DNA from 3 places in the Metapseudomonas resinovorans NBRC 106553 genome. Region 2 is predicted to be linked to each of the others. Evidence: predicted binding sites of a transcription regulator. Region 2 holds the regulator's gene; each other region holds the start of a gene.

Region 1 (10,783 bases), 1.6 Mb from region 2:
AGCGACTCCACTCGGCCTCCTGAAGGGGCGCTCCGCGCGGCGTCATCTTTTCTGCCTCGTATCAGGCACGTTTGGGCAACAGGACTGCTTCGCGCCTGCCGGCGCGAGTCACCCCTCTCCCTCCTGCGGGGTGAAGAGGCATGCCTTCGGAAGCACCGCTTCCGGTGCCGATGAACGACTGAGAGCGAAGCGATCAGGCTGGGGCTCAGGGCGGGGTCGGGGGAGAGGGGCTCCGCAGGCGGGAAGCCAATCAGGACACTCACACAATATTGCCAATCCAGCGTGCGCACCCTCCCCATGGACTCCACGATGAACCCGTTCTTCTCCCGCCCTACCCCGACAACTGGACCTTCTGCCGCGTCTCGCGGAACAGCCCCGCCCCCAACCAGCGGCAACAGCGACAGGAAGGCCATGGTTACGCCCCACACCGCCCTGCCCGACAGGGTGCTGGCCACCTCGCACCGGTCTGCCGAGTAAGGCAGCAGGAGCTCAGGGCAGCATCACCTTCTTCCGGGTTTCGTTGAACAGCTCCCAGCTGGCCACGAACAGCGCCGCGATCAGCGGCCCGATGACAAAGCCATTGAGCCCGAACAGCGACAGCCCGCCGAGGGTGGAAATCAGCACCAGGTAGTCCGGCATGCGCGTGTCCTTGCCCACCAGCATCGGCCGCAGGACGTTGTCCGCCAGGCCGATCACCAGTAGGCCGAATGCCGCCAGGCCCAGCGCCTGCCACATCTGGCCATTGAGGAACAGGAACAGCGCCACCGGCCCCCACACCAGGCCGGCGCCCACCAGCGGCAGCAAGGAAAGGAAGGTCATGATCACGCCCCAGAACACCGGGCTGGGAATCGACATGGCCCAGAACACCAGGCCGCCCAGAGTGCCCTGGACTATCGCCACCAGGATGTTGCCCTTGACGGTTGCACGCACCACGCGGGTGAACTTGATCTGCAGCCGACGCTTGTGCTGTTCGCCCAGGGGGATGGCCAGGCGCACGTTGCGCGCCACGTCCAGGCCGTCGCGCAGCAGGAAATAGAGCAGGTAGATCATGGTGAAGAAGCCCACCACGAGCTCGAAGGTGTTCTGGCCGATGGTGAACGCCTGGGTGGCGAGGAACTGGCTGCCCTGGAGCATGCCGGCCACCAGGCGATCACGCAGGACGTCGAAATCCCCCAGGCCCAGGCGGTCCAGATGCTGCTGCAGGAAGCGTGGCAACAGCGACCTGAACTGCTGGACGTAAGGCCCTATGTCCAGCTCGCCGGTGTCCAGGCGGTGATAGAAGTCGGCGCCTTCCTGCACCAGCATCATGCAGATCAGCAGCACCGGCAGCACCGCCACCAGCAGGCAAGTGCCCAGGGCGATCAACGCCGACAGGTTGCCGCGCCCGCCCAGGCGCAAGGCCAGGTGGCGTTGCAGGGGGCTGAACATCACCGCCAGGACCACGGCCCAGAACACGGCGCCGTAGAACGGCAGCAGAATCCAGCAGAAAGCCAGGGAGACCAGCACCACCAGCAGGAGCAGGGTGCCGCTTTCCATTTGGCGCCGAGATGCCATGGCGAGGCCGAGGGGGTTGGGGACTTAAAGCTTAGTCCGTGGCGCCTTCCGGAAAGTGCGAAGTGTTTTTTGCGCCCTGCCCTGGGCGCAACTCGTTGCCGGCGGGAGGAATCGACCGGGCGGCCAGCGCCGCCCGGTCAGGCTCAGATGCGGAACTGGCGCACCAGCCCGCCCAGGCTGTCGCCCAGGCGCGCCAGGCTGCGGGCGGTGTCGGCGCCATGGCGGGTCTCTTCCGCCACGCTGTCCACCGCCACGGCGATCTGGTGCACGCTGCGGTTGATCTCCTCGGCCACCGCGGTCTGCTCCTCGGCGGCGCTGGCGATCTGCGCGTTCATGGCGTTGATGGTGCCGATCAGGCCGGCGATGGCATCCAGGGACGCGCCGGCCTGGTTGGCCTGATTACTGGTGGTCTCGCCGGCGTCGCTGGAACGGCGCATGGCGGTCACCGCGTCCTGGGTGCCCTGTTGCAGGCGGTCGATCATGCCCTGGATTTCCTGGGTGCTCTGCTGGGTGCGGCTGGCCAGGGCGCGCACCTCGTCGGCCACCACGGCGAAGCCACGCCCGGCCTCACCGGCGCGGGCCGCCTCGATGGCGGCGTTGAGCGCCAGCAGGTTGGTCTGTTCGGCGATCGAGCGGATCACCCCGAGCACGCTGACGATGGATTGCACGTCCTGCTGCAGGCTGTCCAGGGAGACGCCGCTGCTGCGGATGTCGCCCACCAGCGCATGGATGCGGGTGATGCTGCCGTCCACCACCTGCTTGGCGGCCTGGCCCTCCTGGTCGGTCTGCTGCGCCGCCTCGGCCGCGCCCTGGGCGCTCTTGGCCACTTCATGGGCGGCGGCGGACATTTCATTGATAGCGGTGGCCACCTGGTCGGTTTCCTGGCGCTGGCGCTCCATGGCCTGCTCCGAACGCTGGGCCTGGGCCGCCACCTCGCCCACCAGACCGGTGAGCTGACCGGTCATGTCGACTATCTGCCGCACCAGGCCGTGGATCTTCTCGACGAAGCTGTTGAAGGAGGTGGCCAGGTCACCCAGTTCGTCCTGGCTGTCCACCACCAGGCGGCGGGTCAGGTCGCCCTCGCCGGCGGCGATATCGTCCAGGTTCGCCTTGATCCGCTGCAGCGGACGCACCAGGGCGTTGGCCAGACCCATACCCACCAGGCCGAAGATCACCAGCAGCACGGCGGCGATCACCAGCACGCTGGTGACGATGGTGCTGACGCGCTCTTCGATCTCGCGCTGCACCTCGGCCACCTCGGCCTCCACGCCGTCCAGGTTCACCGCGGTGCCCACGGCCATGTCCCACTTGGGCAGGTAATAGCTGTAGGCCAGCTTGGGCACAAGCACGCTCTCGTTGTCCGGCAGCGCGGAGCTGTATTCCACATAGTTGGAACCGTCCTTGGCCACGGCCACCAGACGCTCGTTCACCGCCACGCCGTTGGGGTCCTTGCGGCCGACGAGGCTCTTGCCCACGTCCACCGGGCTGTCGCCACGGAACAGGCGGACCACCTGGGAGTCGTGGCCGAAGAAGTAGCCATCCTTGCCGTACTTGATCTTCGCCAGAATGGCGATGGCCTTCTCGCGGCTGGCCATGTCACCGGGTGCCGCCCCGTCATACAGGGCCTGCACCGAACCCAGGGCGATCTGCATGTAGCTCTTCAACTCCTGGCGGTTTTCCTCCACCAGGCGCTCCCGCGTGTTGCGCACCTCGTCTTCGGCCAGGTTGCGGAGTACCTGGGTCACGGCGCCGGACAGCACCAGCGCGAAGAGGATCACCGGCACCAGGGCCAGCAGCAGAACTTTGGTTTTCAGGGTGAAACGCATCGAGCGATCCTCGGGAGGCGGGGCCAGAAAGCAGTGCGGGGTTGCCAAGCTATCGGCAACCCCGCACGGACCTTAAGCGACCGGTTGGTCAGAATGATTAAGCCGGCACCGCCGACGAGGCTCAGAGCACCATGGCGGCCACCCAGCCGAAGGCCAGCAGCGGCAGGTTGTAGTGCAGGAAAGTGGGCACCACGGTGTCCCAGATGTGGCTGTGCTGGCCGTCCACGTTCAGGCCCGCGGTCGGGCCCAGGGTGGAGTCGGAGGCCGGCGAACCTGCATCGCCCAGGGCGCCCGCGGTGCCGACGATGCTGACGATGGCCAGCGGGCTGAAGCCCAGTTGCACGCACAGCGGCACGAAGATCGCCGCGATGATCGGCACGGTGGAGAACGACGAGCCGATCCCCATGGTCACCAGCAGGCCCACCAGCAGCATCAGCAACGCGCCGAGCGCCTTGTCATGGCCGATCCAGCCGGCCGAGGCCTCCACCAGGGTCGCCACCTGGCCGGTCTCGCGCATCACTTCGGCAAAGCCCGAGGCGGCGATCATGATGAAGCCGATCATGGCCATCATCTTCATGCCTTCGGTGAACAGGTCGTCCGCTTCCTTCCAGCGCACCACCCCCGACAGCGAGAAGATCACGAAGCCCAGCAGCGCGCCGATGATCATCGAGTCCAGCCACAGCTGCACCACGAAGGCGACCAGGATGGCCACGCCGGCCACCGCCAGGCTCCGGGGGTTGTAGGCGACGGTGACCTCCTCGGCCCGGGCGATGCGCTCCAGGTCGTAGACGCGCTTCTTCCGGTAGCTGAACAGCACCGCGATGAGCAGGCCGACCACCATGCCCAGGGCCGGTATCAACATGGCCCGGGTAACGCTCACACCGGTAACGTCGACGCCACTTTTCACCACATTGGCCAGCAGGATCTCGTTGAGGAAGATGTTGCCGAAGCCCACCGGCAGGAACATGTAGGGGGTGATCAGGCCGAAGGTGATCACGCAGGCGATCAGTCGGCGGTCGATCGACAGGCGCGTGATGACATAAAGAAGTGGCGGCACCAGCAGCGGGATGAAGGCGATGTGGATCGGCAGGATGTTCTGCGAGGAAACCGCCACGCACAGCAGCAAGGCCACCAGGCCCCATTTCAGTGCAGTGCCGCCCTCCACTTCCTGCCGACCCACCATGGCCAGGGCGCGGTCCGCCAGGGCGTGGGCCAGGCCGGAGCGGGCGATGGCCACGGCGAACGCGCCCAGCAGTGCGTAGGACAGCGCCACGGTGGCACCGCCGCCCAGGCCCTTGTTGAAGGCCGCCAGGGAGCCTTCGATCCCCAGGCCGCCCACCAGGCCACCGGCCAGCGCGCCGATGATCAGCGCCACCACCACATGCACCCGGCACAAGCTGAGGACCAGCATGAGCCCCACCGCCACCACTACCGCATTCATCGCTTCACCTCGAATTTCCTGGCCAGACCGACCGCAGCCCGGCCGCAAAAAAAGCGCGCACTCTGCCGAAACCAGGGGGTCCTGTCAAAAGCGTTCGGAATATTGGGCGCAGTGTGCATAATTCTTGCCTGCAAATTGCCACCTCGTGCAATCCGCACGGCTATTCGTCGCCTTCGCGTCAAGAAATCGCCACCCGCGCCGACAACGAATGTAGTTCCGACGAGACAGAAGGAAAAACCAATGCTGTTCAATCGCCTGTCCATCCAGTGGAAGATCACACTGTTGTCCGGCCTCTGCCTGCTGGCCATCGTGACCCTGCTGATCGGTTCATCGCTCTACCAGTCCAAGCGCAGCGCCAAGCTCGTGCAGGCCGAGAGCAGCCAGATGCTGGACCAGAGCGCACGCCAGCGCCTGCAGGCCCGCGCCGAGCTGCAGGCCATCCGCATCCAGCGCTACTTCATGGACAACTACCAGTACGGCAAGGGCTTCTCGCGCCAGGTGCTGTTCCTCAAGGAACAGGCGGAAAAGCGCTTCCTCGACGCCTTCGACCTGCGCGAGGACCTGACCCGCCAGGTACGCACCAGCCTGGAGGCCAACCCGGAAATCCTCGGCCTGTACCTGGTGTTCGAGCCCAACGCCCTGGACGGCAAGGACGAACTCTTCATCGACCAGGCGGAACTGGGCAGCAACGACAAGGGCCGTTTCTCCCTCTATTGGGCGCAACCTACCCCCGGCAAGCTGGAATCCGAGTCCATGACCGAGGAGCTGCTCGCCGACGCCAGCATCGGCCCCAGCGGCGCGCCCTACAACGCCTGGTACACCTGCCCGATGAAAACCGGCCAGGCCTGCGCGCTGGACCCGTATTTCGATGACGTTGGCGGCAAGAAGACCCTGATGACCAGCATCGCCTTCCCGCTGCAACTGAACGGTAAGACCGTGGGCGTCATGGGCCTCGACATCAGCCTGGAAAGCCTCCAGCAGCTGAGCCTGGCCGGCAACCGCGAACTCTATGAAGGCAACGGCCACGTCAGCATCATCAGCCCGGCCGGGCTGCTCGCCGGCCACAGCCGCGATGCCGGCCTGCTCAGCGCCAAGCTGGACAAGGCCTTCGGCAGTGATGCGGCGGAAATCGCCGCCAACCTCCAGGCCGGCAAGGCCGAGGAGATGAACCACGCCGGCATGCTGCGGGTGATGCAGCCGTTCAAACCGATCCCCACCGCGGCGCCCTGGAGCGTGCTGCTGGAAGTGCCGGGGAAGGTACTCCAGGCACCGGCCCTGAAACTGGAAGCCCAACTCGCCCAACAGAACCAGACCGCCAACCTCAGCGGCCTGCTGATCGGCCTCGCCGCTGCCGTCGCCGGCCTGCTGCTGGTGTGGCTCACCGCCCGTGGCGTGACCCGGCCGATCCTCGGCGTGGCGAGCATGCTCAAGGACATCGCCAGCGGCGAAGGCGACCTGACCCGGCGCCTGGACTACGCCCGCCAGGACGAACTCGGCGAGCTGGCCGGCTGGTTCAACCGCTTCCTCGACAAGCTGCAACCGATCATCGCCGACGTGAAACGCTCGGTGCAGGACGCCCGGGGCACCGCCGACCAGTCCGCCGCCATCGCCAGCCAGACCAGCGCCGGCATGCAGCAGCAGTACCGCGAAGTCGACCAGGTGGCCACCGCCTCCCACGAGATGAGCGCCACCGCCCAGGACGTCGCCCGCAGCGCCGCCCAGGCCGCCGAAGCCGCCCGCGGCGCCGACCATGCCACCCGCGAGGGCCTTGGCGTGATCGGCCGCACCACCAGCGCCATCGAGCAACTGGCCAGCGAGATGAGCGCGGCCATGGAAGAAGTGCAGAACCTCTCCGTCAGCAGCGACCAGATCGGTTCGGTGCTGGAAGTGATCCGCGCCATCGCCGAACAGACCAACCTGCTGGCGCTCAACGCCGCCATCGAGGCGGCCCGTGCCGGTGAGGCCGGGCGTGGCTTCGCCGTGGTGGCGGACGAAGTCCGCAACCTGGCCAAGCGTACCCAGGACTCGGTGGAAGAAATCCGCCAGGTGATCGAGGGCCTGCAACACGGCACCCGCGAAGTGGTGGGCTCGATGCACAGCAGCCACCGCCAGGCCCAGGGCAGCGTGGAGCAGGTGGAGCAGGCGGTGGCCGCGCTGCAACGCATCGGCGATGCGGTGACGGTGATCACCGACATGAACCTGCAGATCGCCAGCGCCGCCGAGGAACAGAGCGCGGTGGCCGAGGAGATCAACCGCAACGTGGCGGCGATCCGCGATGTCACCGAGTCCCTCTCCGGCCAGGCCCAGGAATCCGCCCAGGTCAGCCAGGCCCTGAACCGCCTGGCCAACCACCAGCAGGGGCTGATGGACCAGTTCCGCGCCTGACCTCCCGGCTCTCTCCATTCGTAGGATGGGTTGAGCGACGCGATACCCATCACTCGGACTCGATGGGTTTCGTACCTCAACCCATCCTACAAAAGCAGTCCGTGCCGAGACGCCCCCTCACCCCAACCCTCCCTCATTCTGGCGTCATTGGTGTTCCACTCTGGCGCCCTCTCGCTTGCCGGCGAGCCAGCCGCCAGCTAGCCTGCCCGCGGTCTAAACAAGGAACCCCAAGATGCTGAACTTCGTCCTGATCGCCGGCTCCAGCCGCGCCAACAGCCAATCGGGCAAGGTCGCCCGCTTCATTCGCCAGCGCCTGATCGAACTCGACAAGGCCAGCCCCAGCAGCTGCAGCATCATCGACCTGGGCGAAGGCCCGCTGCCGCTCTGGCCAGCCGACGACACCGGCCCCTGGAGCCAGTACCAGCAGCAGCTGCGCAGTGCCGACGCGGTGGTGGTGATCGCTCCCGAGTGGAACGGCATGGCCTGCCCGGCCATCAAGAACTTCTTCATCTATGCCAGCAAGGCGGAGCTGGCGCACAAGCCGGGCCTGCTGGTGGGTGTCTCCTCCGGTATCGGCGGCGGCTACCCGATCAGCGAGCTGCGCGCGTCCAGCTACAAGAACTGCCGTCTCTGCTACCTGCCGGAGCACCTGATCGTGCGCGGCGTGGAGAAGGTGCTGAACGACGTCGAAGCGGTGAGCGAAGACGACGAGCGCATTCGCGCACGCCTGGACTACGACCTGGACATCCTGGCCCGCTATGCCGACGCGTTGAAGCCGGTTCGCGAAGCCATCGACATGAGCATCCCGGCCTTCGCCAACGGCATGTAACCCGCCGCCGGCCAGTAGGAGCGAATTCATTCGCGAAGGGCGGCACCGCCGCCCCCTCACGACTACAACAGCTGATGCTTGTGCAACAGCCGATAGAACGTCGGCCGCGACACCCCCAGCACCTTGGCCGCCAGGCTGAGGTTGCTGCTGTAGTGGGCCAGGGCGTCGCACAGCGCCTGGTATTCCGCCCGGCGCTTGTAATCCTCAAGCGTTCCCAGCAAGGCGCCGTCCACCGGGGCGCTCTTGAGTCCCAGGTCATCCGCCTCGATCGGCCCGTTCTGCGCAAGCGCGTAGCCACGCCGCACCCGGCTGGCCAGCTCGCGCACATTGCCGGGCCAGCGATGACGGGCCATGGCGGCCAACGCCTCCTCGCTGAAATGGCTGGGCCGGCGCCCGGCCTCCAGGCTGTAGAGGTCGACGAAATACCCCGCCAACAGAGCGATATCGCCCTGGCGCTTGCGCAATGGCGTGATCACCAGCCGATGCTGCTCCAGCCACTGGTACAGCCCCGGATGGAAACGCCCCTGCTCCACCAGTTCGGCCAGTTCGTCCCGCGCGGAGGCCAGCACCCGCACGTCCAGGGGCAGCACCTCGCCGTCGGCGTAATGCAGGGATTTCCCGCGCAGGCAGGTGAGCAGGCGTTCCTGGGAGCCCGAGGGCAGTTCGTGGATGGCATCGAGGAACAGGGTGCCGCCGTTGGCCGAGGCCAGCTTGCCCTGGTGACCGAACAGCAGGTTGGCGGTTTCCCCATCCGGCAGTACGCCACAGCTGAAACTGACGAATGGACCGGCCACCCGTCGCGACATCCGGTGCAGGGTCCGCGCCACCAGCTCCTTGCCGCTGCCGCTTTCACCGCAGATCAGCACCGGCTTCTCGCTCGGCCCCAGGCGCGCCAGCTGCTTGCGCAGGTCCCGCAGCGGGCGGCTCTGGCCCAGCAGTTCGTGCTGGTCGCCACGGCGGTTGCCGATGCCGCGCAGGCGGGCGATGCCGAAGGCGCGGCCGAGCAGCCCCTGCAGGCGCGGCAGGTCCACCGGCAGGATCAGGGCGTCGAAGAACCATTCACCGATGAACTCCTCGATACCATCGGCCGGCTCACCAACAGGGTCGATCAGGGCGATCCACTCGGTGCCGCTGCGGCTGATCAGGTGCTTGACCCCTTCCGGGCGCTCCAGGTGCTCGCTGCGCAGACGCAGCAGGCCGATGTCGTAGCTCGCCGCCAGGGCCTGGTCGAGGCTCTGGCTGGAAACCGACCAGCCCGCCTCTTCGAGGTGTGGGAGGATTCGCCGGCAGTGATCGCAAGGATCGACCACCAAGAGACGTCGCGGTGCGGCGGAGGGAGCTTCCACGATAGACCTTCCTTGACGTCAAAAAATTGATTTATCAATAAAAACAATAGGTTGAAGCCTCAATCTGTAACGCTAGCAATAACTTTGACGCGCTATGGAACGTTTCTCTATAGGGCCAATTTCCGTTCGCGCTTAAGGCCCTGTGCCCTACCCGACAAGCGTCTCGACAGCGTTCCAATACAGGCCAATACTCGGGCAGCTCACTCCCTGCCTTGCGGGGCCTGCCATGAAACTGAATCTGCGTGCCGCCACGCTGGACGACCTGTCGCCGCTGGTGGAGCTCGAGGGCCATTGCTTCGAGGCGCCTCGCCTCGGTCGCCAGCAGTTCCGCTGGATGCTCGCCCAAGCCAACGCCAGCCTGATACTGGCCGAGGGCGACGGCCGCATCCTCGGCTACACCCTGGTGCTGTTCCGCCAGGGCAGCCCCCTCGCCCGCCTGCACTCCATCGCCACCGAGCCACGGGCCCGGGGCAACGGTATCGGCCAGCGCCTGCTGGAGGCGGCCGAAACTGCCGCCCGCGACCATGACTGCGCCTACCTGCGGTTGGAGGTCTGCCCTGACGATCGCCCGGCGGTGGCCCTGTTCGAGCGCAATGGCTACAGCGACCTGGGGCTGCTGACCGACTTCTTCCCCGACCACCGCGAAGCCACGCGCATGGAGAAACGGGTGGTGCGGCATCCCCAGGCCCTGCACCGCGCCGTGCCCTACTACCACCAGACCACCGAATTCACCTGCGGCCCGGCCTGCCTGCTGATGGCCATGGGCGCCCTGGACAGCGTGATCAGCGGAACCGCCGAAGACGAATTGCGCCTGTGGCGCGAAGCCAGCAGCGTGCACATGCCCGGCGGCCACGGCGGCTGCAGCCCCCACGGCCTGGCGCTGGCGGCCTGGCGGCGCGGCTACCGGGTCAGCCTGCGACTGAGCCACCAGGGGCCGCCCTTCCTCGACGAGGTCCGCAACGCCGGCAAGCGCGAGGTGATCCGCCAGGCCCACGAGGACTTCTGCAGCGCCCTGCAGGACACCGACATCGAGCAGCACCTCAGCGACCAGTTGGACCTGCGCCCCCTGCTGGATGCCGGTGGCCAGCCCCTGGTGCTGGTGGACGGCCATCGTCGCAGCCGCAGCCGCGCGACCCACTGGGTGCTGGTCACCGATTGCGACCGCAACTTCATCTACCTGCACGACCCCAACGCCGAGCGCAGCCTGCAAGGGCGCCTGCAGGACTGTCAGCATGTGCCGGTCACCCACCGGGAATTCGACCGCATCAGCCGATTCGGCCAGCACAAGCAGCGCGCGGCCGTGGTGCTTTATCCGCGAAGCCCTTAGCACTATTACGTAGTAGCACCTTGCCAATACCCCCACCGATTGGCATAACCTAGGAAATTAAACAAAGCTACAAGG
Region 2 (10,783 bases):
CGCTGGAAGCGGTGAGCACGCGGCCGCCGGTGGTCGAGCAAGCCGCCCTGGACGCCATGCGTTTCGAGCTGAGCGGCCTGCGTGAACTGATCGAAGTGCAACTGGGGTCCATCGCCTGGGGCCAGATGCAAAGCCGTCGCCCGCAGCAGGCCAACCTCTGGCGCCGCTTGCAGCGCATGGGTCTGTCGGCCGAGCTGGGCCGCGCCCTGCTGGACAAGGTGGCCAAGGTCAACGAACCGCGCCAGGCCTGGCGCATGCTGCTGGCGCACCTGGCCCACGCCATCCGCACGCCGAAGATCGAGCCGCTGGAAGAGGGCGGTGTGATCGCCCTGGTCGGTCCGGCCGGCATGGGCAAGACCACCACGCTGGCCAAGCTGGCCGCCCGCTACGTGCTTAAGTACGGCGCCCAGGGCGTCGCCCTGGTGAGCATGGACAGTTTCCGCATCGGCGCCCAGGAACAGATCAAGACCCTCGGCCGCATCCTCGGCGTACCGGTGACCCTGGTGGACCCGGGCCAGTCCCTGACCCAGGCCCTGGCGCCGCTGATGCGCAAGCGCGTGGTGCTGATCGATACCGCCGGTCTGCCGGTCAACGATCCGGCCCTCACCCTGCAGCTGGAAGCGCTGGCAAGCCGGTCGATAAACGCGAAGAATTACCTGGTCATGGCCGCTACCAGCCAGAGCCAGGTGCTCAAGGCCGCCTATCACAGCTACAAACGCTGCGGCCTGGTGGGTTGCGTCATTACCAAGGCGGACGAAGCGGCCAGTCTGGGCGAGGTTTTGGGGCTGGCTATCGGCCAGCATCTCCCGGTAGCCTATCTCGCCGATGGACCGCGAATCCCGGATGATCTGCAGGTTCCGCGCAGCCACCAGCTGGTGAGCCGTGCGGTGAGCCTCCAGGCACCGGAGGATCCAAGTGAAGAAGCCATGGCTGACCTGTTCGCCGGGCTCTACCAGAATCCGGCGCGGCGCGCCGGTTGAAGAATCGTTAGCCGCCCCCGAGGGGGCGGTGCTGGACAGCCAAGTGGCCCAGTCGACCTAAGGCAAGGTATTTGAAATGGGTAGTATGCATCCCGTACAGGTGATCGCGGTGACCGGCGGCAAGGGTGGCGTCGGCAAGACCAACGTGTCGGTGAACCTTTCGCTGGCACTGGCCGAGCTGGGTCGTCGCGTCATGTTGTTGGACGCCGACCTGGGACTCGCCAACGTCGACGTCCTGCTCGGCCTCACCGCCAAGCGCACCCTGGCCGATGTGATCAATGGCGAATGCGACCTGCGCGACGTGCTGTTGCAGGGGCCGGGTGGCATTCGCATCGTCCCGGCCGCCTCCGGCACGCAGAGCATGGTGCAGCTCTCGCCCATGCAGCACGCCGGCCTGATCCAGGCCTTCAGCGACATCAGCGACAATCTCGACGTGCTGGTGATCGACACCGCCGCCGGTATCGGCGATTCGGTGGTCAGCTTCGTCCGCGCCGCCCAGGAAGTCATCGTGGTGGTCTGCGACGAGCCGACCTCGATCACCGACGCCTACGCGCTGATCAAGCTGCTCAACCGCGACTACGGCATGAATCGCTTCCGCGTGCTGGCCAACATGGCCCACAGCCCGCAGGAAGGACGCAACCTGTTCGCCAAGCTGACCAAGGTCACCGACCGCTTCCTCGACGTCGCCCTGCAGTATGTCGGCGCGGTGCCCTACGACGAATCGGTGCGCAAGGCCGTGCAGAAGCAACGCGCGGTCTATGAAGCCTTCCCGCGCTCGAAGTGCTCGCTGGCGTTCAAGGCGATCGCACAGAAGGTCGACAGCTGGCCGCTGCCGGCCAATCCGCGTGGTCACCTGGAGTTCTTCGTCGAGCGGCTGGTCAGACAGCCCTCCGCGGAACACCCTGTATGACACCCGCCACGGGGCTGCGTATGTACGGCAAGGCACAGGCAAGGGATTCGCAACATCAACTGATCGAGCGCTACGCGCCCCTGGTCAAGCGCATCGCCTATCACCTGCTCGCGCGCCTGCCGGCCAGCGTGCAGGTGGAAGACCTGATGCAGTCCGGGATGATCGGCCTGCTCGAAGCCTCGAAGAAATACGACGGCAGCAAGGGCGCGAGTTTCGAAACCTACGCCGGTATCCGCATTCGCGGGGCCATGCTCGACGAGGTCCGCAAGGGCGACTGGGCACCCCGTTCGGTGCACCGCAACACCCGCATGGTGAGCGACGCGATCCGGGTAATTGAAGCCAGAACGGGACGCGACGCTAAAGATCAGGAAGTTGCTGCCGAACTTGGATTGAGTCTCGAAGACTACTACGGCATCCTGAGCGACACCTTGGGCAGCCGCCTGTTCAGCTTCGACGACCTGTTGCAGGACGGCGAGCAGGGCGGCGTGCACGAGGACGCCGGTGTCACTCCTTTCTCACCTTCCCAAGATCTGGAAGAAGAACGCTTCCAGGCCGCGCTGGCGGATGCCATCGCGAACCTGCCGGAGCGTGAGCGCCTGGTGCTGGCGCTGTACTACGACGAAGAATTGAACCTGAAGGAAATCGGTGAAGTGCTGGGGGTCAGCGAATCGCGAGTCAGCCAGTTGCATAGCCAGTGCGCGGCCCGTCTGCGCGCGCGGCTCTGTGAATGGCGCGCGCGCTGAACGCACACCGCTTCCAGATTTGAACGGCGCTCCCGGCAAGAGGGGCGTTTGAGACTGTACGGAGGTCGACTTGGACAAGAACATGAAAATCCTCATCGTGGATGATTTCTCGACGATGAGACGCATCATCAAGAACCTCTTGCGCGATTTGGGATTCACCAATACCGCTGAAGCCGACGATGGCACCACGGCCCTGCCGATGCTGCACAGCGGCAACTTCGACTTCCTCGTGACCGACTGGAACATGCCCGGCATGACCGGCATCGACCTGCTGCGCGCCGTGCGTGCCGACGAGCGCCTGAAGCACCTGCCGGTGCTGATGGTGACCGCCGAAGCCAAGCGCGACCAGATCATCGAAGCGGCCCAGGCCGGCGTGAACGGCTATGTGGTCAAGCCCTTTACCGCCCAGGTCCTGAAAGAAAAAATCGAGAAGATCTTCGAGCGGGTCAACGGCTGATGTCAGCCGCGAGGGCACCATGGACCAGAACGAACACCTGCTGGGAGACTTCGAGTCGACCCTGAAAGTCCGTGCGCGGGAACTGGTGGATAGCCTTGAGAAAGGCAATTTCACCGATGCCGTGCAACTCATCCACGAACTCAACCAAGTCCGCGACCGTGGCCTGTACCAGGAAGTAGGCAGGCTCACCCGTGAGCTGCACAACGCCATCGTCAACTTCCAGATCGACCCGCACCTGCCCCACGCCCAGGAGATGTCGCAGATCGCCGACGCGACCGACCGGCTGTCCTACGTGGTGCAGATGACCGAGAAGGCCGCCAACCGCACCATGGACCTGGTGGAGGAAAGCGCGCCGCTGCTCAACGGCCTGAGCGACGAAGCCCAGCAATTGGGCGAGGAGTGGGGGCGCTTCATGCGCCGGGAAATCGGCGCGGATGGTTTCCGTGACCTGGCCCGTCGCGTCGAGCAATTCCTCTCCCGCAGCCAGCGCGACACCGATGCGCTGTCGGGCAAGCTCAACGACATCCTGCTCGCCCAGGATTACCAGGACCTCACCGGCCAGGTGATCAAGCGCGTGACCCAACTGGTCACCGAAGTGGAAAGCAACCTGGTGAAACTGGTGCTCATGGCCAGCCAGGTGGACCGTTACGCGGGCATCGAGCACGACCACGCGGCGCTGCGCGCCGAGCTGGAACAACAAAAAAGTCCTTCCAGGGGTGAAGGTCCGCAGATCCATGCCGATATACGGGAAGACGTGGTGTCCGGACAGGACGACGTCGACGATCTGCTATCCAGCCTTGGTTTCTAGGGAGCGCTCATATGAGCTTCGACGCCGATGAAGAAATCCTCCAGGACTTCCTGGTAGAGGCCGGCGAGATTTTGGAGCAATTGTCCGAGCAGCTGGTCGAGCTGGAAAGCCGCCCGGACGATATGGACCTGCTCAACGCGATCTTCCGTGGTTTCCATACCGTCAAGGGCGGCGCTGGTTTCCTCCAGCTCAACGCCCTGGTCGAGTGCTGCCACATCGCTGAAAACGTCTTCGACATCCTGCGCAAGGGCGAACGCCGCGTGGATGCCGAGCTGATGGACGTGGTGCTGCAGGCGCTGGACACGGTCAACGAGATGTTCCGCGAAGTGCGCGAACGCAGCGAACCGACTCCCGCTACCCCGGAGCTGCTGGCCGCCCTGGCGCGCCTGGCCGAACCGGGTGGCGCCGAGCCGGCCCCCGCGGCGCCCGCACCGGTAGTCGAAGCACCCGCGCCGGTGGCGGCCTCGGCCGATATCACCGACAGCGAGTTCGAACAGTTGCTCGATGCCCTGGCCGACAACGCCAGCGCTGAAGCAGAAGCGCCGGCGACCGCCGACGACGAAATCACCGACGATGAATTCGAAGCGCTGCTGGACCAGCTGCACGGCAAGGGCAAGTCCGTTGCCGCCGTGGAGCCGGAGGCCGCGATAGCCGTCCATGCTCCGGCCGTGGCCCTGGCCACCGCTGGCGGCGGCGACGAGATCTCCGACGACGAGTTCGAGGACCTGCTCGACCAGCTGCACGGCAAGGGCAAGTTCAACGGCGCCGCCGAGCCTGTCGCCAGTGCCCCGGTCGCTGCCCCGGCACCCGTTGCCGACAGCGGCGAAAACATCACCGACGACGAATTCGAAGCGCTGCTCGACCAGTTGCATGGCAAGGGCAAGTTCTCGGCTCCGGCTGAAGAACCCGCCGCCCAGCCGGTGCCTGCCGCCGCGCCCGCCGTCAGCCGTGCGGTCGCCCCGGCAGCGGTCGCCAAGCCCGCCGCCAAGGCCGAGCCCGCGCCGCGCCAGGCAGCGCCCGCCGCCAGCAATGGTGCCGCCGGCCCGGCCGCCGTCAGCGAAACCGAGACCACCGTGCGGGTCGATACCGCGCGCCTGGACGAGATCATGAACATGGTCGGCGAGCTGGTGCTGGTGCGTAACCGCCTGGTGCGCCTGGGGACCAACAGCGGCGACGAGGCCATGGCCAAGGCCGTGTCCAACCTCGACGTGGTGACCGCCGACCTGCAGACCGCGGTGATGAAGACGCGGATGCAGCCGATCAAGAAAGTCTTCGGCCGCTTCCCGCGCCTGGTCCGCGACCTGGCGCGCAACCTGAAGAAGGAAATCAACCTCGAGCTGGTGGGCGAGGAAACCGACCTCGACAAGAACCTGGTCGAGGCGTTGGCCGACCCGTTGGTGCACCTGGTGCGCAACGCCGTCGACCACGGCATCGAGTCGCCCGAGGAGCGCGAGGCCGCCGGCAAGCAGCGTACCGGCCGCGTGGTGCTCTCGGCTGAACAGGAAGGCGACCACATCCTCCTGATGATCACCGACGACGGCAAGGGCATGGACGCAGCCGTGCTGCGCGCCAAGGCGGTGGAGAAGGGCCTGCTGGACAAGGATGCCGCCGACCGCCTGACCGAGCTGGAGTGCTACAACCTGATCTTCGCCCCGGGTTTCTCGACCAAGTCTGAGATTTCCGACGTGTCCGGCCGTGGTGTCGGCATGGACGTGGTGAAGACCAAGATCTCCCAGCTCAACGGCACGGTGAACGTGTTCTCGCAGAAGGGCCAGGGTTCGAAGATCGTCATCAAGGTCCCGCTGACCCTGGCGATCATGCCGACCCTGATGGTGATGCTGGGCAATCAGGCCTTCGCCTTCCCGCTGGTGAACGTCAACGAGATCTTCCACCTCGACCTGTCCCGCACCAATGTGGTGGACGGCCAGGAAGTGGTGATCGTCCGCGACAAGGCCCTGCCGTTGTTCTACCTCAAGCGCTGGCTGGTGCAGAGCGCGGCGGTGGAAGAGCAGGGCGAGGGCCATGTGGTGATCCTCTCCGTGGGCACCCAGCGCATCGGCTTCGTGGTCGACCAGCTGGTGGGCCAGGAAGAGGTGGTGATCAAGCCCCTGGGCAAGATGCTGCAGGGTACGCCGGGCATGTCCGGCGCCACCATCACCGGCGACGGCCGTATCGCGCTGATCCTCGACGTGCCGAGCATGCTCAAGCATTACGCACGCCGTGGTTGATCTGGGGCGGCCAGCGATGGCCGCCCGCTAGGAGCTTTATTCTTATGGCAGTCAAGGTTCTGGTGGTGGATGACTCCGGGTTCTTCCGCCGCCGCGTCTCGGAAATCCTTTCCTCCGACCCCAATATCCAGGTGGTGGGCACCGCCACCAATGGCCGCGAAGCCATCGACCAGGCGCTGGCGCTCAAGCCCGACGTCATCACCATGGACTACGAGATGCCGATGATGGACGGCATCACCTCGGTGCGGCACATCATGCAGCGCTGCCCGACCCCGGTCCTGATGTTCTCCTCGCTGACCCACGAAGGCGCCCGCGTCACCCTCGACGCCCTGGACGCCGGCGCGGTGGATTTCCTGCCGAAGAATTTCGAGGACATCTCCCGTACCCCGGAGAAGGTCAAGCAGCTGCTCTGCGAGAAGGTCCACAGCATCGCCCGCAGCAATCGCCGCTACAGCAGTATCAGCAGCCCGTCCCATGCGGCACCGGCACCGGCACCGGCGCCGGCCGCCAGCAGCAGCGTGCCGGCGCGCGCGCTGCACACGCCGGCGCAGCCGAGCCACGCCGCCCCGGCGGCCCCGGCCGGTTCCGCCGCCCCAAAGCGTAAGGCCTACCGGCTGGTGGCGATCGGCACCTCCACCGGCGGGCCGGTTGCCCTGCAACGCGTGCTCACCCAGCTGCCGGCCAACTTCCCGGCGCCGCTGGTGCTGATCCAGCACATGCCGGCGGCCTTCACCAAGGCCTTCGCCGAACGCCTGGACAAGCTCTGCCGGATTTCCGTCAAGGAAGCCGAGGACGGCGACGTGCTGCGTCCCGGCCTGGCCCTGCTGGCCCCCGGCGGCAAGCAGATGATGGTCGACGCCCGTGGCGTGGTGCGCATCCTCCCCGGCGACGAACGCCTGAACTACAAGCCTTGCGTGGACATCACCTTCGGTTCGGCGGCCAAGTCGTACAACGACAAGGTCCTGGCCGTGGTGCTCACCGGCATGGGCGCGGACGGCCGCGAAGGCGCGCGCCTGCTCAAGCAGGGCGGCAGCCAGGTCTGGGCCCAGGACGAGGCCAGCTGCGTGATCTACGGCATGCCCATGGCCGTGGTGAAGGCCAACCTGGCCGACGCGGTCTACGGCCTGGACGACATCGGCAAGCACCTGGTCGAGGCCTGCATGTAATGGAGAACACCAGGTAATGGATGTACTTAGCCTGATCGGGGTAATCCTGGCCTTCGTCGCCATCATCGGCGGCAATTACCTCGAAGGCGGCCACGCCGCGGCCCTGCTCAACGGGCCGGCGGCGCTCATCGTCCTGGGCGGTACCCTGGGCGCGGCATTCCTGCAGACGCCCATGAGCATCTTCAAGCGCAGCCTGGGGATCTTCCGCTGGATCCTGTTCCCGCCGCAGATCGACCTCGCCGGCGGTATCAATCGCGTGGTGAACTGGAGCATGGCGGCGCGCAAGGAAGGCCTGCTCGGCCTGGAGCCGGTGGCCGACAGCGAGCCCGATCCGTTCGCCCGCAAGGGCCTGCAACTGCTGGTGGACGGCGCCGAGCCGGAATCCATCCGCAGCATCCTCGAAGTCGACCTGTTCACCCAGGAAGGCCGCGACCTCGCGGCCGCCAAGGTGTTCGAGAGCATGGGCGGCTATGCGCCCACCATCGGCATCATCGGCGCCGTCATGGGCCTGATCCACGTCATGGGCAACCTGGCCGATCCCAGCCAGCTGGGCGGCGGCATAGCCGTGGCCTTCGTCGCCACCATCTACGGCGTGGGCCTGGCCAACCTGTTGCTGCTGCCCATCGGTGCCAAGCTCAAGTCCATCGCCCTGCGCCAGTCGCGCTACCGCGAGATGCTGCTGGAAGGCATCCTCTCCATCGCCGAAGGCGAGAACCCGCGTTCCATCGAACTCAAGCTGCAAGGCTTCATGGATTGAGGAAGGGGCCATGGCGCGCAGACGGCATCAGGAAGAGCACGAGAATCACGAACGCTGGCTGGTGTCCTACGCGGACTTCATCACGCTGCTGTTCGCCTTCTTCGTGGTGATGTATTCCATCTCCTCGATCAACGAGGGCAAGTACAAGATCCTCTCGGAAACCCTGGTGGGCGTGTTCAACCAGCCGGACCGCTCAATCAAGCCGATCCCCGTGGGCGAAGAGAAGCCGCGCACCGCCGAACCGGACCGTGCCATGGTGGAGGAGAGCGAGCGCACCCAGACGTCCATCGACGATCCGGGCGCCGACCCGCTGCAGGAAATCGCCCAGAGCGTGCGCGATGCCTTCGGCGACCTGATCAGCTCCGAGCAACTGAACGTGCGCGGCAACGAGCTCTGGGTGGAGATCGAGATGAACTCCAGCCTGCTGTTCCCCAGTGGCGACGCCATTCCCAACGACGCCGCCTTCAACCTGATCGAGAAGATCGCCAGGATTCTGGCGCCCTATGGCAACCCGGTGCATGTCGAAGGTTTCACCGACAACCTGCCCATCGCCACCAGCCAGTTCCCGTCCAACTGGGAGCTGTCCACGGCGCGAGCGGCCAGCATCGTCAGGATGCTGGCCATGGACGGCGTTGCGCCGAACCGCTTGGCTGCCGTGGGCTACGGTGAGTTCCAGCCGGTGGCCGATAACGCCACCGCCGAAGGGCGTTCGCGCAATCGCCGAGTGGTGCTGGTGATCTCCCGCAACCTCGACGTACGCCGCAGCGTGAGCGGCGTCGGCAGTGCCAACGCCAAGCCGGACGCCGCGATGCAGAGGGCTGGCACGCAACCTGCACCAGCAGCACCAGCACAGGCCCCTGCCACGGGTGCCGTCAATTCCCCGTCGCCTGGCCAGTAGGGCAGGCGAAGAGTCTCGGTGCGTCAGGCAGCCGGGAGGATGAAGAAGATGAGAGTCTGGGCAGTAGCCAATCAAAAGGGTGGAGTCGGCAAGACCACCACCTCCATCGCCCTCGCCGGGCTGCTGGCCGATGCCGGCAAGCGCGTGGTGGTGGTCGACCTCGACCCCCATGGGTCGATGACCAGTTACTTCGGGCATGACCCGGACACCCTGGAGCACAGCTGCTTCGATCTGTTCCTCAAGCAGGGCAGCGTGCCCGAGGGACTGCCGCGTGAGCTGTTGCTGCAGACCAGCCACGAACGGATTTCCCTGCTGCCCTCGAGCACCGCGCTGGCCACCCTGGAGCGCCAGTCGCCCGGGCAGAACGGCCTTGGCCTGGTGATCGCCAAGAGCCTGGCGCAACTCTGGCAGCAGTTCGACCACGCCATCATCGACAGCCCGCCGCTGCTCGGCGTGCTGATGGTCAACGCCCTGGCCGCCAGCCACCAGCTGGTGATCCCGGTGCAGACCGAGTTCCTCGCGGTGAAGGGCCTGGAACGCATGGTCAGCACCCTGAGCATGGTCAACCGTTCGCGCAAGCAGGCGTTGCCCTACACCATCGTGCCGACCCTGTTCGACCGTCGGACCCAGGCGTCGCTCAACACCCTCAAGGTGCTGCGCAACAATTACCCCGAGCATCTTTGGCAGGCCTACATCCCGGTGGATACCCGCCTGCGCGATGCCAGCCGGGCCGGTGTCACGCCGTCCCAGTACGACGGCAACAGCCGGGGCGTGATCGCCTACCGGGCGCTGCTCAAGCATCTGCTCAGCCAGCAACTGGCCACCCAGGTGGCCTGAGTGCACAGCAACGCCGACCGTTGGGGCTCAAGTGAAGGGCGCCGCCTGCCGATAGGCTATACAGATCAATCCCGTGGGTTCCCAACATGAGTCGTCCCCTCGCCACAGCCACCGCTACCCGCCCGCAACTGGCCCTGCAGTCCTACCTGGACTCGCTGTTGCACGAGGCATCGGTCGAGCTGGCCGAAAGCATCAGCCGGGAAGAGTTCGAAGCCGCGGTGCTGGAAGAGCAGGTCCGCGATGCGCGTCTGACCCATGTGCTCGCCGAAGCCCCGCTGCTGGTGCTGCCCGAGATCGAGCCGCTGCTGGTGATCGAGCCGGAACCTGAACCGGAGGTGCTGCTCCAGCCGCAACTGCTGGCCCCGCTGCCACCGGTAGCCGAACCCGTGCAGGCCCGTGTCGAGGCCCTGGTGGAGCTCAGCGCGCCGAGCGCCCAGCCGGTGGAATTGCCGGGTCTCAACGCCGAAGGCCGTCCGGCCTGGGGCGAGGAACCCTTCGAGTGCCTGCTGTTCGACGTCGCCGGCCTCACCCTGGCGGTGCCCCTGGTGTCCCTCGGCTCCATCTACCCGCTGGCCGGGCAGGAGCTGACGCCGCTGTTCGGGCAGCCCGACTGGTTCCTCGGCATACTGCCGTGCCAGGCCGGCAACCTGAAGGTGCTGGATACCGCGCGCTGGGTGATGCCCGAGCGCTACCGCGACGACTTCCGCGAGGGCCTGCAATACGTGATTTCCGTGCAGGGCTACGAGTGGGGGCTGGCGGTGCACCAGGTCAGCCGCTCCATCCGCCTGGACCCGAACGAAATCAAATGGCGCAGCCAGCGTAGCCAAAGGCCCTGGTTGGCCGGTACCGTGATCGAGCACATGTGCGCGCTGCTGGATGTCTCGGCGCTGGCCGAGCTGATCGCCAGCGGCGCCATCAAGCACATGTCACTGAATTGAGGGGGAGGTTCCGTGCCGTACGGAACCCCATGAACAAAACAGCGGGACGAACCCGCGAATG
Region 3 (10,783 bases), 2.0 Mb from region 2:
GGAAGGTCTCCAGGCTTTCGGCGAAGAACACCGTCTGCCCCGCGTAGAGCGAACCCATCTCGACGAACATGCGCTCGGCCACATGGCACAGCGGCAGGTAGGACAGCAGGCGGTCTTCCTCGCCGGTCTGGAACAGCTGCATGCCGTGGCTGGCGGCGAAGGCGAAGTTGCTGAAGTTGTGCATCACGCCCTTGGGCGTGCCGGTGGTGCCGGAGGTATAGATGATGGTGGCGAGTTGGTCGGGATTGCTCCTGGGAACATCCTGGATCGGATTGGCGGCCTGCAGGTCGGCCCAGCTGAAATCGAACTCGCCTTGCGGGTGGATCGGCAGGGCGATGGTCGACACGCCCTGGGGTATGCCACCGGCCATGGCCGGCCAGTCGTCGAGCTTGCCGATGAAGACCAGCGCCGACTCGGAATGCTCCAGTACCTGGTGCACCGATTCGGCGGTGAGATTGGGGTAGAGAGGCACCGACACGTGGCCGGCCATCCAGATGGCGAGGTCGGCAATGATCCAGTGCGCGCAGTTCTTGGAAATGATCGCGATTCGACTGCCCTGGGGCAGGTCGCGCCCCCGCAGCCAACTGGCGGCCCGGCGGGCCTGTTCCCCCACGTCGCCCCAGCTCAGCTCCTCGACCCTGCCGCCACCCAGCGGCTGGACCAGATAGCGCTTGTTCGGGTGACGGGCTTCACGCTCGAAAAAGATTTCAAGCGGCATACGGACTGCATCAGCCACAGGGCCTCCTCCTTTGTTCTTTTTTTAGGGGACAACCAAGCACTTGCTTGGTTGACTATCCACAGACAAGGGAGGCGGTGCAAGTTAAGAAATGTTGCGAATCGTCAGTGATGGCGAACGTGGTGCAGGCTGCGCAGGGACACCAGGCCGGGGATCAGCAGGTCGCCTTCCAGCTCGGCCAGGCTGGCGGTGCCCATGGGCAGCGGGTCCTGGCGATGGCCGTGGATCAGCAGGCCGGCCAGTTCGCTGACGAAGGGGTTGTGGGTGACCAGCAGCAGGTCCTGCTCGCCATGCTCGGCAAGGAAATCCAGGGCCTGGCGCGGGTCGCTGTCGGGGGTCGCCCAGGGCGCGGCGCCAATGGCGCCGGTGAACCCCAGGGCATCGCGCACCAGTTCGGCGGTCTGCTGCGCCCGCACATAGGGGCTGGCGAGGATCGCCCCCAGCGGCCGCCCGGCCAACTGGGCGGCGCTGTGCAGCACGTCCTTGCGGCCGTGGCGGGTCAGTTCGCGCTCAGCGTCGGTATTGGCGCGGGCCTCGGCCTCGCCATGGCGCAGCAGCCAGAGCCTCACAGCTTGGGCTCTTCGTCACGCACCGGGTGGGCGGCTGGCGGCACCGAATGGGGTGTCTCGCCTTCGGGCGCGCGGGCGGCGGGCCAGTCGGCGAAGGGCCAGGGCTTTTCCTCGGTGTTGAAGGTGCCGAAACGGCCGATCTGCGCCAGGTACTGGCTCAGGCTGTCGCCGAACGCCATCAGGCCGCCGTTGGGTGCGCCGTAGAAGGCGCGATAGCCGAGTTGCAGCAGGACCACGGCGCCCAGCACCAGCTCCGCCAGCTGCCAGACGACGACGAAGATCAGCATCCACAGGACGCGCAGCAGGATGTGCTCGCGCTGCAGGTCTTCGCGCTCTTCACTCATGGGGAATCTCCTTGTCCGAAAGGGTGATGGGTCTAGGCTCTGTACGAAAAGTGCCTGCGCTCGGTGATGCTGCGTTGAAATCAATCTCAGAATGCTCATTTACAACACGTAAACTGCGCTTCTTCGGCCGATTTCGTCTTGCCTGACCTTCGCTCGACGACTTTTCGTACAAGACCTAGAAGCCGGTGGTTGGAATGAAATCTACATCGGTCTTGGGCTCGCCGCGCATCAGGGCCTCGATCACCTGAGCCAGCGTACGCCCCTCGAAAAGGATGGCATGCAGGCCAGCGACCAGCGGCATGTACACCTGCAGCTCTTCGGCACGGGTCTTGAGCACCTTGATGGTGTTGACGCCCTCGGCCACTTCACCCAGGCGCGCCACCGCGTCTTCCAGCGAGAGGCCCTCGCCCAGGGCGAAGCCCACCTGGTAGTTGCGGCTCTTGGGCGAGGAGCAGGTGACGATCAGGTCGCCGACGCCGGCCAGACCCAGGAAGGTCATGGGGTTGGCGCCGAGCTTGACGGCGAAGCGGGTCATCTCCGCGAGGGCGCGGGTGATCAGCATGCTCTTGGTGTTCTCGCCCATGCCCAGGGCGGCGGCCATGCCGGCGATGATGGCGTAGACGTTCTTCAGCGCGCCGCCCAGCTCGACGCCGAAGCGGTCCTGGCTGGCGTAGACGCGGAAGGTGCGGCCGTGCAGCGCCGACTGTACGCGGCTGCAGAGTTCGGCGTCCTCGCTGGCGACCACGGTGGCGGTCAGCGCGTGGTCGGCGATTTCCTTGGCCAGGTTGGGGCCGGAAATCACGCCGATGCGCGCATCCGGGGCCACCTCTTCGAGAATCTCGCTCATCAGTTTGAAGCTCAGCGCCTCGATGCCCTTGGTGGTACTGACCAGGAGCTTGCCGGCCAACTGCCCGGCCACCGGCTCCAGGACCTTGCGCAGGGCGCTGGACGGCAACGCGACGAACACCAGCTCGCAGTCGGCGAGTACCGCGTCCAGGTCGGTGTCGGGTTCGACGCCGGGGAGGATCTTCACCCCCTTGAGGTAGCGCGGGTTCTCGCGCTGGGTGCGGATCGCCTCGGCTTGTTCCGGGTCGCGCATCCACTGGCGGACGCGCTGGCCATTCTCGGCCAGCAGGTTGGCGATGGCGGTGCCGAAGCTGCCGCCGCCGAGCACCGCGACGGGTTGCTGTTCTGTCATAACGTGTCCAGGTAGGCCATGGGGATGGCGAATTCGCGCATTATACGGTGCCGCCGCCGGCCAGCCAGCCTCTATCCGGGGCCTTTGCGCTGGCAATGTGGTCTTCGTCAGTTAAGATGCCGCCACTATCTGACGCCAAGGTTGCCATTTGGCTCCCCTGACCAGGCGCATCAATGGAAAATCCCCCAGCATTGGGGCTTATCGGGACTAGAGTTCCAACATGGTTCCGCAGCACGGACGACCCCGTATCGAGGCCAATAGGAAGATGTGCCCACCCTCCCCCCGACTCCCGTTCGCTTGCCTGGTAGTAGGAGAGTCGCGCGTATGACACTGCGGCGCCGCTGGGACATCCACACCCGCACCCAACTGATCAGCCTGGGCCCGGCACTGCTGCTGACGCTGCTGCTCACCGGGTTCTTCACGTTCGCCCGCCTGCAGGACCTGCGCCAGGAGCTCAACCACACCGGCCAACTGATCGCCAGCCAGCTTGCCCCGGCCGCCGAATACGGCGTGGTCACCGGCAACCTGGAAGTGCTGGAGGGGCTGCTCCAGGCCAGCCTCGGCACGCCCCACGTGCGCTTCCTCGAAGTGCGCGACCGCGCCGACAACATCCTGGTCTACCTGGAACAGCAGGACAGCCTGGAGAAGACCGGCAGCCAGGTGGAGGTGTTCCACGCCCCGATCATCCAGCAGCAGATCCACCTGCAGGCCCACCGCACCCTCGCCACCAGCGACAGCCGCAGCAGCGACGGCAACTACCTGGGGCGCGTGGTGGTCGGCATGTCCAACGACGCCTTCAGCAGCCGCCAGCAGGAAATCCTCTTCAAGGCCACCGTACTGGCCCTGATCGCCCTGCTCCTGACCTTTCTTCTCGCCCGCCGGCTGGCTACCCGCCTCTCCCAGCCCATCAGTGACATGGGCGATGCGGTCAAGGCCATCCAGGACGGCAACTACAACGCCGGGCTGCCGGTGGTGGACGACAGCGAACTGGGCAACCTGGCGCGCCACATCAACAACCTCGCCGGCGGCCTCGAACAGGCCAGTACCGAGCAGCAGCAGGCGATGGACCAGCTGATCAAGGCCCGCGAGGAAGCGGAAATGGCCAACCGGGCGAAGTCCGACTTCCTCGCCATGATGAGCCACGAGCTGCGCACCCCCATGAATGGTGTGCTGGGCATGCTGCAGCTGCTGGAAACCACCGAGATGACCGAGGAGCAGACGGAATACGCGGCCCTGGCCACCGAATCCACCGAGCACCTGCTGAAGGTGATCAACGACATCCTCGATTTCTCCCGTATCGAACGCGGCGCCCTGGAGCTGGAGCGCATTCCCTTCAACCTGCTGGACCTGATCCTCAGCTCCGTGCAGGTGTTCCAGCACAGCGCGCAACAACGCGGCCTGGCTCTCGGCCTGGACACCCAGCAGGGCCTGGAACGGGTCGAGGCCCAAGGCGACCCGACCCGCCTGCGGCAGATCCTGGTCAACCTGGTGGGCAACGCGCTGAAGTTCACCGAAGAGGGCGGCATCAAGGTGGAAACCCGCTGGCAGGCGCTGGACCGCGACGTGCTCTGGCTCACCTGCTCGGTGCACGACAGTGGCATCGGCATACCTCCCGATCGCCTGGAGCACATGTTCGACGCCTTCCAGCAGGCCGACCACTCGATCTCCCGCCGCTACGGCGGTACCGGCCTCGGCCTGCCGATCGCCCGGACCCTGGCCGAGCGCATGGGCGGTACCCTGCGCGCCGAAAGCCATGAAGGCTCGGGCTCGGTCTTCACCCTGGAGATTCCCCTGCCCTTCCGCATCCAGGACGCCCAGCGGCTGTCCGGCCAGGAGAGCAGTCAGGGTGAAGGCACCGGCCAGCACGTGCTGCTGGTGGAAGACAACCCGGTCAACCAGACGGTGATCGAAGCCATGCTGCGCAGCCTGGGCTACCAGGTCAGCCTGGTGGGCGACGGCGCCCAGGCGCTGCACCAGGTCTCGCGCCAGCACTATGCGGCGATCCTGATGGACTGCCGCCTGCCGGTGCTCGACGGTTACGAGGCCACCCGGCAGATTCGCCAGATGAATGGCGGAGCAACGCTGCCGATTATCGCCCTCACCGCCAATGCCCTGCAGGGCGACCGCGAAGCCTGCCTGGCGGCGGGCATGAACGACTACCTGGCCAAGCCCTTCAAGCGCGCCGACCTGCTGCAGGTGATGCAACGTTGGCTGAACAAGCCGACGGACTGAAACGATTGGTGCCGTTTCCAGACATTCGTCGAGTGTTCCAGAATGTTAAAGTGCTCCACTCTGTACGAGCGGGACGCCCCTGGTACGCCCTTCGCGGCGCTCCGGCGCCGCCCAAGTGAACGACTGTGCTCGCCGCCCTGTGACTTTCACCGCAACGCAACAGTCTATGACTAGTCTGCCGGCTGAAGCCCCGATAAAAAGGCCACGGCAGAAGGATGAATGCAAAGCCCTGTGTCGCACGGGGACCATTGAGGAGCTCGCATGACCAAACAAAACGCCTATTCCCGGGAAGACCTGCTGCGCTGCAGTCGCGGCGAGCTGTTCGGCCCGGGTAATGCGCAACTACCCGCCCCCAACATGCTGATGATCGACCGCATCGTGCATATCAGCGAAACCGGCGGGAAGTACGGCAAAGGCGAAATCGTCGCCGAGCTCGACATCAATCCCGACCTGTGGTTCTTCGCCTGCCACTTCGAAGGCGACCCGGTCATGCCAGGCTGCCTGGGCCTCGACGCCATGTGGCAACTGGTCGGTTTCTACCTCGGCTGGCAGGGCAACCCCGGCCGTGGCCGCGCCCTCGGGTCCGGTGAAGTCAAGTTCTTCGGCCAGGTCCTGCCGTCCGCGAAAAAGATCACCTACAACATCCACATCAAGCGCACTATTAGTCGTTCGCTGATCCTCGGCATCGCCGATGGCACCGTTGCCGTCGACGGCCGCGAGATCTACAGCGCCGAAGGCCTGCGCGTCGGCCTGTTCACCTCTACCGACAGTTTCTGAAGGACATCCGCATGCGTCGTGTCGTGATCACTGGCCTGGGTATCGTTTCCTGCCTGGGCAATGACAAAGCCACCGTCTCCGAGAACCTGCGCGCCGGTCGTTCCGGTATCCGCCACAACCCCTCCTATGCGGAGATGGGTCTGCGCAGCCAGGTGTCCGGCTCGGTCAACCTGAACCTGGAAGAGCTGATCGATCGCAAGCTCTTCCGCTTCATGGGCGATGCCGCTGCCTATGCCTACCTGGCCATGCAGCAGGCCATCGAGGACGCCGGCCTGAGCGCCGAGCAGATCTCCAGCCCGCGCGTGGGCCTGATCGCCGGTTCCGGTGGTGCTTCCACCGTCAACCAGATGGAAGCCATCGACACCCTGCGTGAAAAGGGCGTCAAGCGCATCGGCCCATACCGCGTCACCCGCACCATGGGCAGCACCGTTTCCGCCTGCCTGGCCACTCCCTTCCAGATCAAGGGCGTGAACTTCTCCATTTCCTCGGCCTGCGCCACCAGCGCGCATTGCATCGGCCAGGCCATGGAGCAGATCCAGCTGGGCAAGCAGGACATGGTCTTCGCCGGTGGCGGTGAAGAAGAACATTGGAGCCAGAGCTGCCTGTTCGACGCCATGGGCGCCCTCTCCACCCAGTACAACGAAACCCCCGAGCGCGCCTCCCGCGCCTACGACGCCAAGCGTGACGGCTTCGTCATCGCCGGCGGCGGCGGCATGGTGGTGGTGGAAGAGCTGGAGCACGCCAAGAAGCGCGGCGCCAAGATCTACGCCGAAATCGTTGGCTACGGTGCTACCTCCGACGGCTACGACATGGTCGCCCCGAGCGGTGAAGGCGCGATCCGCTGCATGCAGCAGGCGCTGTCCACCGTCGACACCCCGATCGACTACCTGAACACCCACGGCACCTCCACCCCGGTTGGCGACGTCGCCGAGATCCGCGGCGTGCGTGCAGTGTTCGCCGACAAGGCCCCGGCCATCAGCTCCACCAAGAGCCTGTCCGGCCACAGCCTGGGCGCCGCCGGCGTACAGGAAGCCATCTACTGCCTGCTGATGATGGAAGGCAAGTTCATGGCTGGCTCGGCCAACATCGACGAACTGGACCCGGAAGTGGCCGACCTGCCGATCCTTCGCGAAACCCGCGAGAACGCGCAGATCGACACCGTTATGTCCAACAGCTTCGGTTTCGGTGGCACCAACGCCACCCTGGTCCTGCGTCGCTACCAGGACTGATCCACCGCCGGCTGTACCCGCAACGCCCGTATCCCTGGATACGGGCGTTGTCGTTTGTGGGCGTTTCCTACGCCAGCAGGAACACAGGAGAAGTCTTATTCCGCTAGACCTGTAGGCCCCTTCCGAACCGTACTTTCCACCATCAAGAAGCGCCCCGCCCCTCCGCTAACCGGACCAGGACATCCTCAATCCCGGACCGGAGTAGCCTCCCATGTACCTTCGTCAGCTCCCCATCGCCTACCGCGCCGCCGTAGGCTTCGCCATCATCACCCTGCTGCTGGTGGGCCTCGGCTGGTTCGCCAGCGACCGCATGGAAGTCATCAACCAGGCATCCACCCGTCTCAGCCAGATCTCCCTGCCCAGCGTCCAGGCCGCCAACCGAATCGGCCAGGTGGTCGCCGAAGTGCGCCTGGCGGAGATGGCCCACCTCCTGGCCCGTGACCCCGCCAGCTGGCGCGGCCAGGAACAGCGCCTGAACGAACTGGCCGCCGAGCTGCGCAAGGCCGAGGAAGACTTCCGCCCCCTGGTGGACAACGCCGAGGAACAAGCGCTGTTCGATCGGCTGGAAGCCCTCACCCGCGACTACCTCGCCGGCCAGCCGGCGGTGCTGGAGCGCTCCCGCTCGGGCGATGCCGAAGGCGCCCGGGTGCTGATGCGCGACGCCCATCGCGACCGCTACGTGGCGCTGCTGGACAGCCTGCAGGCCCTGAGCAAGTTGGTGGAGGACCAGGCGCACGCCGACAACCTCGCCAGCGACCTGATCTTCGAACGCTCCAGCCAGGCGGTACTGGTGGTGCTGCTGGTGGCCCTGCTGGCCAGCGTCGCCATCGCCTGGCTGCTCACCCGGAGCATCGTCCAGCCCATCCGCAATGCCATGCTCACCGCCCAGAAGGTGGCCGACGGCGACCTCACCGGACAGATCGACACCCACGGCAAGGACGAGCCGGCGCACCTGATGCAGTCCCTGGAGCAGATGCAGCGGGTCCTCCACGACACCATCGAGCAGATTGGCCAGTCCGCCACCCAGCTCGCGTCGGCGGCCGAGGAACTCAACGCGGTGACCGAGGAAGGCAGCCACTCGCTGACTCGCCAGCACAGCGAGATCGAGATGGCCGCCACCGCGGTCAACCAGATGAGCGCGGCCGTCGAGGAAGTGGCACGCAACGCCGCCTCCACCTCCGAGGCCTCCAGCGCCTCCGAAGGGGCCGCCCGCACCGGCCGCGAGCGGGTCGAGCAGACGGTGCAGGCGATCCGCGACATGGGCCTGGAGGTGACCCACACCACCCAGCGGGTGGCGGACCTGGCGGTGCAGGCCCAGGGCATCAGCCGGGTACTGGACGTGATCCGCGCCATCGCCGAGCAGACCAACCTGCTGGCCCTCAACGCGGCCATCGAGGCGGCGCGGGCCGGCGAACAGGGTCGCGGCTTCGCCGTGGTGGCGGACGAAGTGCGCGCCCTCGCCCACCGCACCCAGGAATCCACCCACGAGATCGAGCAGATGATCGCCGGCATCCAGGCCGGCGCCGATACCGCCGTGGCCGCCATGCGCGAGAACGAGCGGCACGCCCAGGACATGCTGGAAGTGGCCGAGGGCGCGGACCAGGCGCTCTTCGAGATCGCCCGCCAGGCCGGCGAGATCAACGAGCGCACCCTGGTCATCGCCAGCGCGGCCGAGGAGCAGGCCCAGGTCGCCCGCGAAGTGGACCGCAACCTGGTGAACATCCACGACATCTCGGTGCAGACCTCGGCCGGGGCTGGCCAGACCTCCACCGCCAGCCACGAGCTGTCGCGCCTGGCCAACGACCTGAACGGCATGATCGCGCGCTTTGTGGTGTGAGCCCGCCCGCAGGGCCCAACCGTAGGATGGGTTGAGCGAAGCGATACCCATCAAGTCCGCGAGATGGGTCTCGCAGGCTAAGCGGAACGCCGCCCGCCCCATCCTACCGCCCCCATCGCGCACGAACGAAAAAGGGCGCCCCAATCGGGGCGCCCTTTTCGTTCACCCAGCCCTCAGGCCGCTTCGCGATCGTCCTCTGCCTTGTCCCGGCCACCGACGCGCGGCAGCAGCATGGGCACCTGGCGCCGGTAGTCGGCGTACTCGGGGTGGGCCTGCAGCAGGTCACGCTCTTCCAGCCGGATCGCCGCCAGGATGTAGATGCTGGTCAGCACCGCGAACAGCAGGTGCGTGGCGCTCATGGTCGGGGTGGCCCAGAAGCACAGGAACCAGCCCAGATACAGCGGATGACGCACCAGCTTGTAGGCGCCGGGAGTCTTGAACTCCAGGTCGGTGTAGGGCTTGCCCAGCAGGTTCAGCCAGACCTGGCGCAGGCCGAACAGGTCGAAGTGGTTGATCAGCACGGTGGAGTAGAACACCAGGGCCCAGCCGAAGCCGAAGATCGCGCCCATCACCAGCCGGCCGGAACGGTTCTCGATGTTCCAGATTTCCCCACCCAGGGGCTGCCAGAAGCTGTACAGCAGGATCAGCGCCAGACTGGAGAACAGTACGTAGGTGCTGCGCTCGGCCGCCGGCGGAATCCAGCGGGTCCACCAGGCCTTGAAGGCCGGCCGGGCCATCACGCTGTGCTGGACGGCGAACAGGCCCAGGAGCAGCGCGTTGATTCCCAGGGCACTCCAGAACGGCAGCTGCGGCTCACCGTCCATGGTGCGCGGGGCGAACGGCAGGTTGGCGACGAAACCGATGGAGTAGACGAACGTGGCGAAGAAGATCAGGTAGCTGGCCACGCCGTAGAGGAAGATCGAAATGCGCTTGAAGTAAGTGAACATGATGCGCTCCTGCCGGGGTTCTGGTCGGCGGCATCGTTGCCGCCTTGGACAGAAGCTTGATCCCGGCCTGTATCAGCCCTATGGCTGGTGGCGCTCAGTTTGTTTCGGCTTTGTATCCGCTGGCCGGGGTGACCAGCCAGGCCTGCAACAGTTGATGCATGCGCTGCTGGTCCAGGGGTTTGGTCAGCAACGCCTTGACCCCCTGCTGCTGCACCTCGCTTTCCAGCAGGGAATCGCTGAAGCCGGTGTACAGCACGATGGGCAGGTCGGCACGGGAGGCCAGCAGGCGCCGCGCCAGTTGCAGGCCGGAAAGGCGCGGCATGCTCTGGTCGAGGATGGCGAAGTCCCAGGCGTAGGGGTCGGCGCAGAGCACCTGGCCGGCCTGCTCGGCATCGCAGAAGATGCGCGGCGTAAGGCCCCAGCCCTCCAGCAGTTCGCCCATGAACTCGGCCACCGTGGCATCGTCGTCCACCACCGCCACCCGCCCCTTGAGGGCCGAACGCAGCGGCGGCCGATCCTGCGCCGCGCTGCATGCGTCTTCCACTGCCGACGCCGGGCTGTGGGCCGGCATCAGGACGCGGAAGGTCGCCCCCTGCCCCGGCTCGCTGACCAGTTGGATGTGCCCGCCGTATTCGTGAACGATGCCGTGCACCATGGACAGCCCCATGCCACTGCCCTGGCCGCTGGCCTTGGTGGAGAAGAACGGCTCGAAGATCTGCACCCGCAACGCCGGGTCGATACCCGGCCCGCTGTCGCTGACGGTGAGGGCGACGAACTCGCCCCGGATGCGCTGCTGACAGGACGCACAGACGCCCTCCTGGGCCTGCCGCTCCAGGCTCACCCGCAACTGGCCGACACTCCCCATGGCGTCGCGGGCATTGATGCAAAGATTCATCAGCACCTGCTCCAGCTGC

Evidence for each region. The regulator FliA, encoded in region 2, starts transcription of late flagellar genes. The targets are predictions, from matches to a motif close to CTAAAGTTTNNNNNNNNNNNGCCGNTAA.
Region 1: a site for FliA is predicted at 3,430-3,457, ahead of PCA10_RS12285 (methyl-accepting chemotaxis protein). Genes of this name have one in related genera too.
Region 3: a site for FliA is predicted at 7,227-7,254, ahead of PCA10_RS10845 (methyl-accepting chemotaxis protein). Genes of this name have one in related genera too.

What each region holds. Positions count from the first base shown of each region.
Region 1 covers NC_021499.1:2,720,738-2,731,520, reverse strand. Annotated here, with positions in the region: gene PCA10_RS12290 (AI-2E family transporter) at 490-1,536, opposite strand; gene PCA10_RS12285 (methyl-accepting chemotaxis protein) at 1,698-3,380, opposite strand; gene PCA10_RS12280 (Na+/H+ antiporter family protein) at 3,502-4,821, opposite strand; gene PCA10_RS12275 (methyl-accepting chemotaxis protein) at 5,062-7,206, shown strand; gene PCA10_RS12270 (NADPH-dependent FMN reductase) at 7,439-8,035, shown strand; gene PCA10_RS12265 (sigma-54-dependent transcriptional regulator) at 8,098-9,384, opposite strand; gene PCA10_RS12260 (peptidase C39 family protein) at 9,608-10,708, shown strand.
Region 2 covers NC_021499.1:4,349,496-4,360,278, reverse strand. Annotated here, with positions in the region: gene flhF (flagellar biosynthesis protein FlhF) at 1-980, shown strand, start outside; gene fleN (flagellar synthesis regulator FleN) at 1,057-1,890, shown strand; gene fliA (RNA polymerase sigma factor FliA) at 1,887-2,633, shown strand; gene PCA10_RS19775 (chemotaxis response regulator CheY) at 2,716-3,090, shown strand; gene PCA10_RS19770 (protein phosphatase CheZ) at 3,110-3,898, shown strand; gene PCA10_RS19765 (chemotaxis protein CheA) at 3,910-6,126, shown strand; gene PCA10_RS19760 (protein-glutamate methylesterase/protein-glutamine glutaminase) at 6,171-7,292, shown strand; gene PCA10_RS19755 (flagellar motor protein) at 7,309-8,049, shown strand; gene motD (flagellar motor protein MotD) at 8,060-8,947, shown strand; gene PCA10_RS19745 (ParA family protein) at 8,996-9,784, shown strand; gene PCA10_RS19740 (CheW domain-containing protein) at 9,871-10,722, shown strand.
Region 3 covers NC_021499.1:2,387,871-2,398,653, reverse strand. Annotated here, with positions in the region: gene PCA10_RS10880 (AMP-binding protein) at 1-718, opposite strand, end outside; gene sixA (phosphohistidine phosphatase SixA) at 841-1,305, opposite strand; gene PCA10_RS10870 (DUF4389 domain-containing protein) at 1,302-1,649, opposite strand; gene PCA10_RS10865 (NAD(P)H-dependent glycerol-3-phosphate dehydrogenase) at 1,825-2,847, opposite strand; gene PCA10_RS10860 (ATP-binding protein) at 3,172-5,079, shown strand; gene fabA (3-hydroxyacyl-[acyl-carrier-protein] dehydratase FabA) at 5,341-5,856, shown strand; gene fabB (beta-ketoacyl-ACP synthase I) at 5,868-7,085, shown strand; gene PCA10_RS10845 (methyl-accepting chemotaxis protein) at 7,297-8,922, shown strand; gene mddA (methanethiol S-methyltransferase) at 9,096-9,869, opposite strand; gene PCA10_RS10835 (PAS domain-containing hybrid sensor histidine kinase/response regulator) at 9,964-10,783, opposite strand, start outside.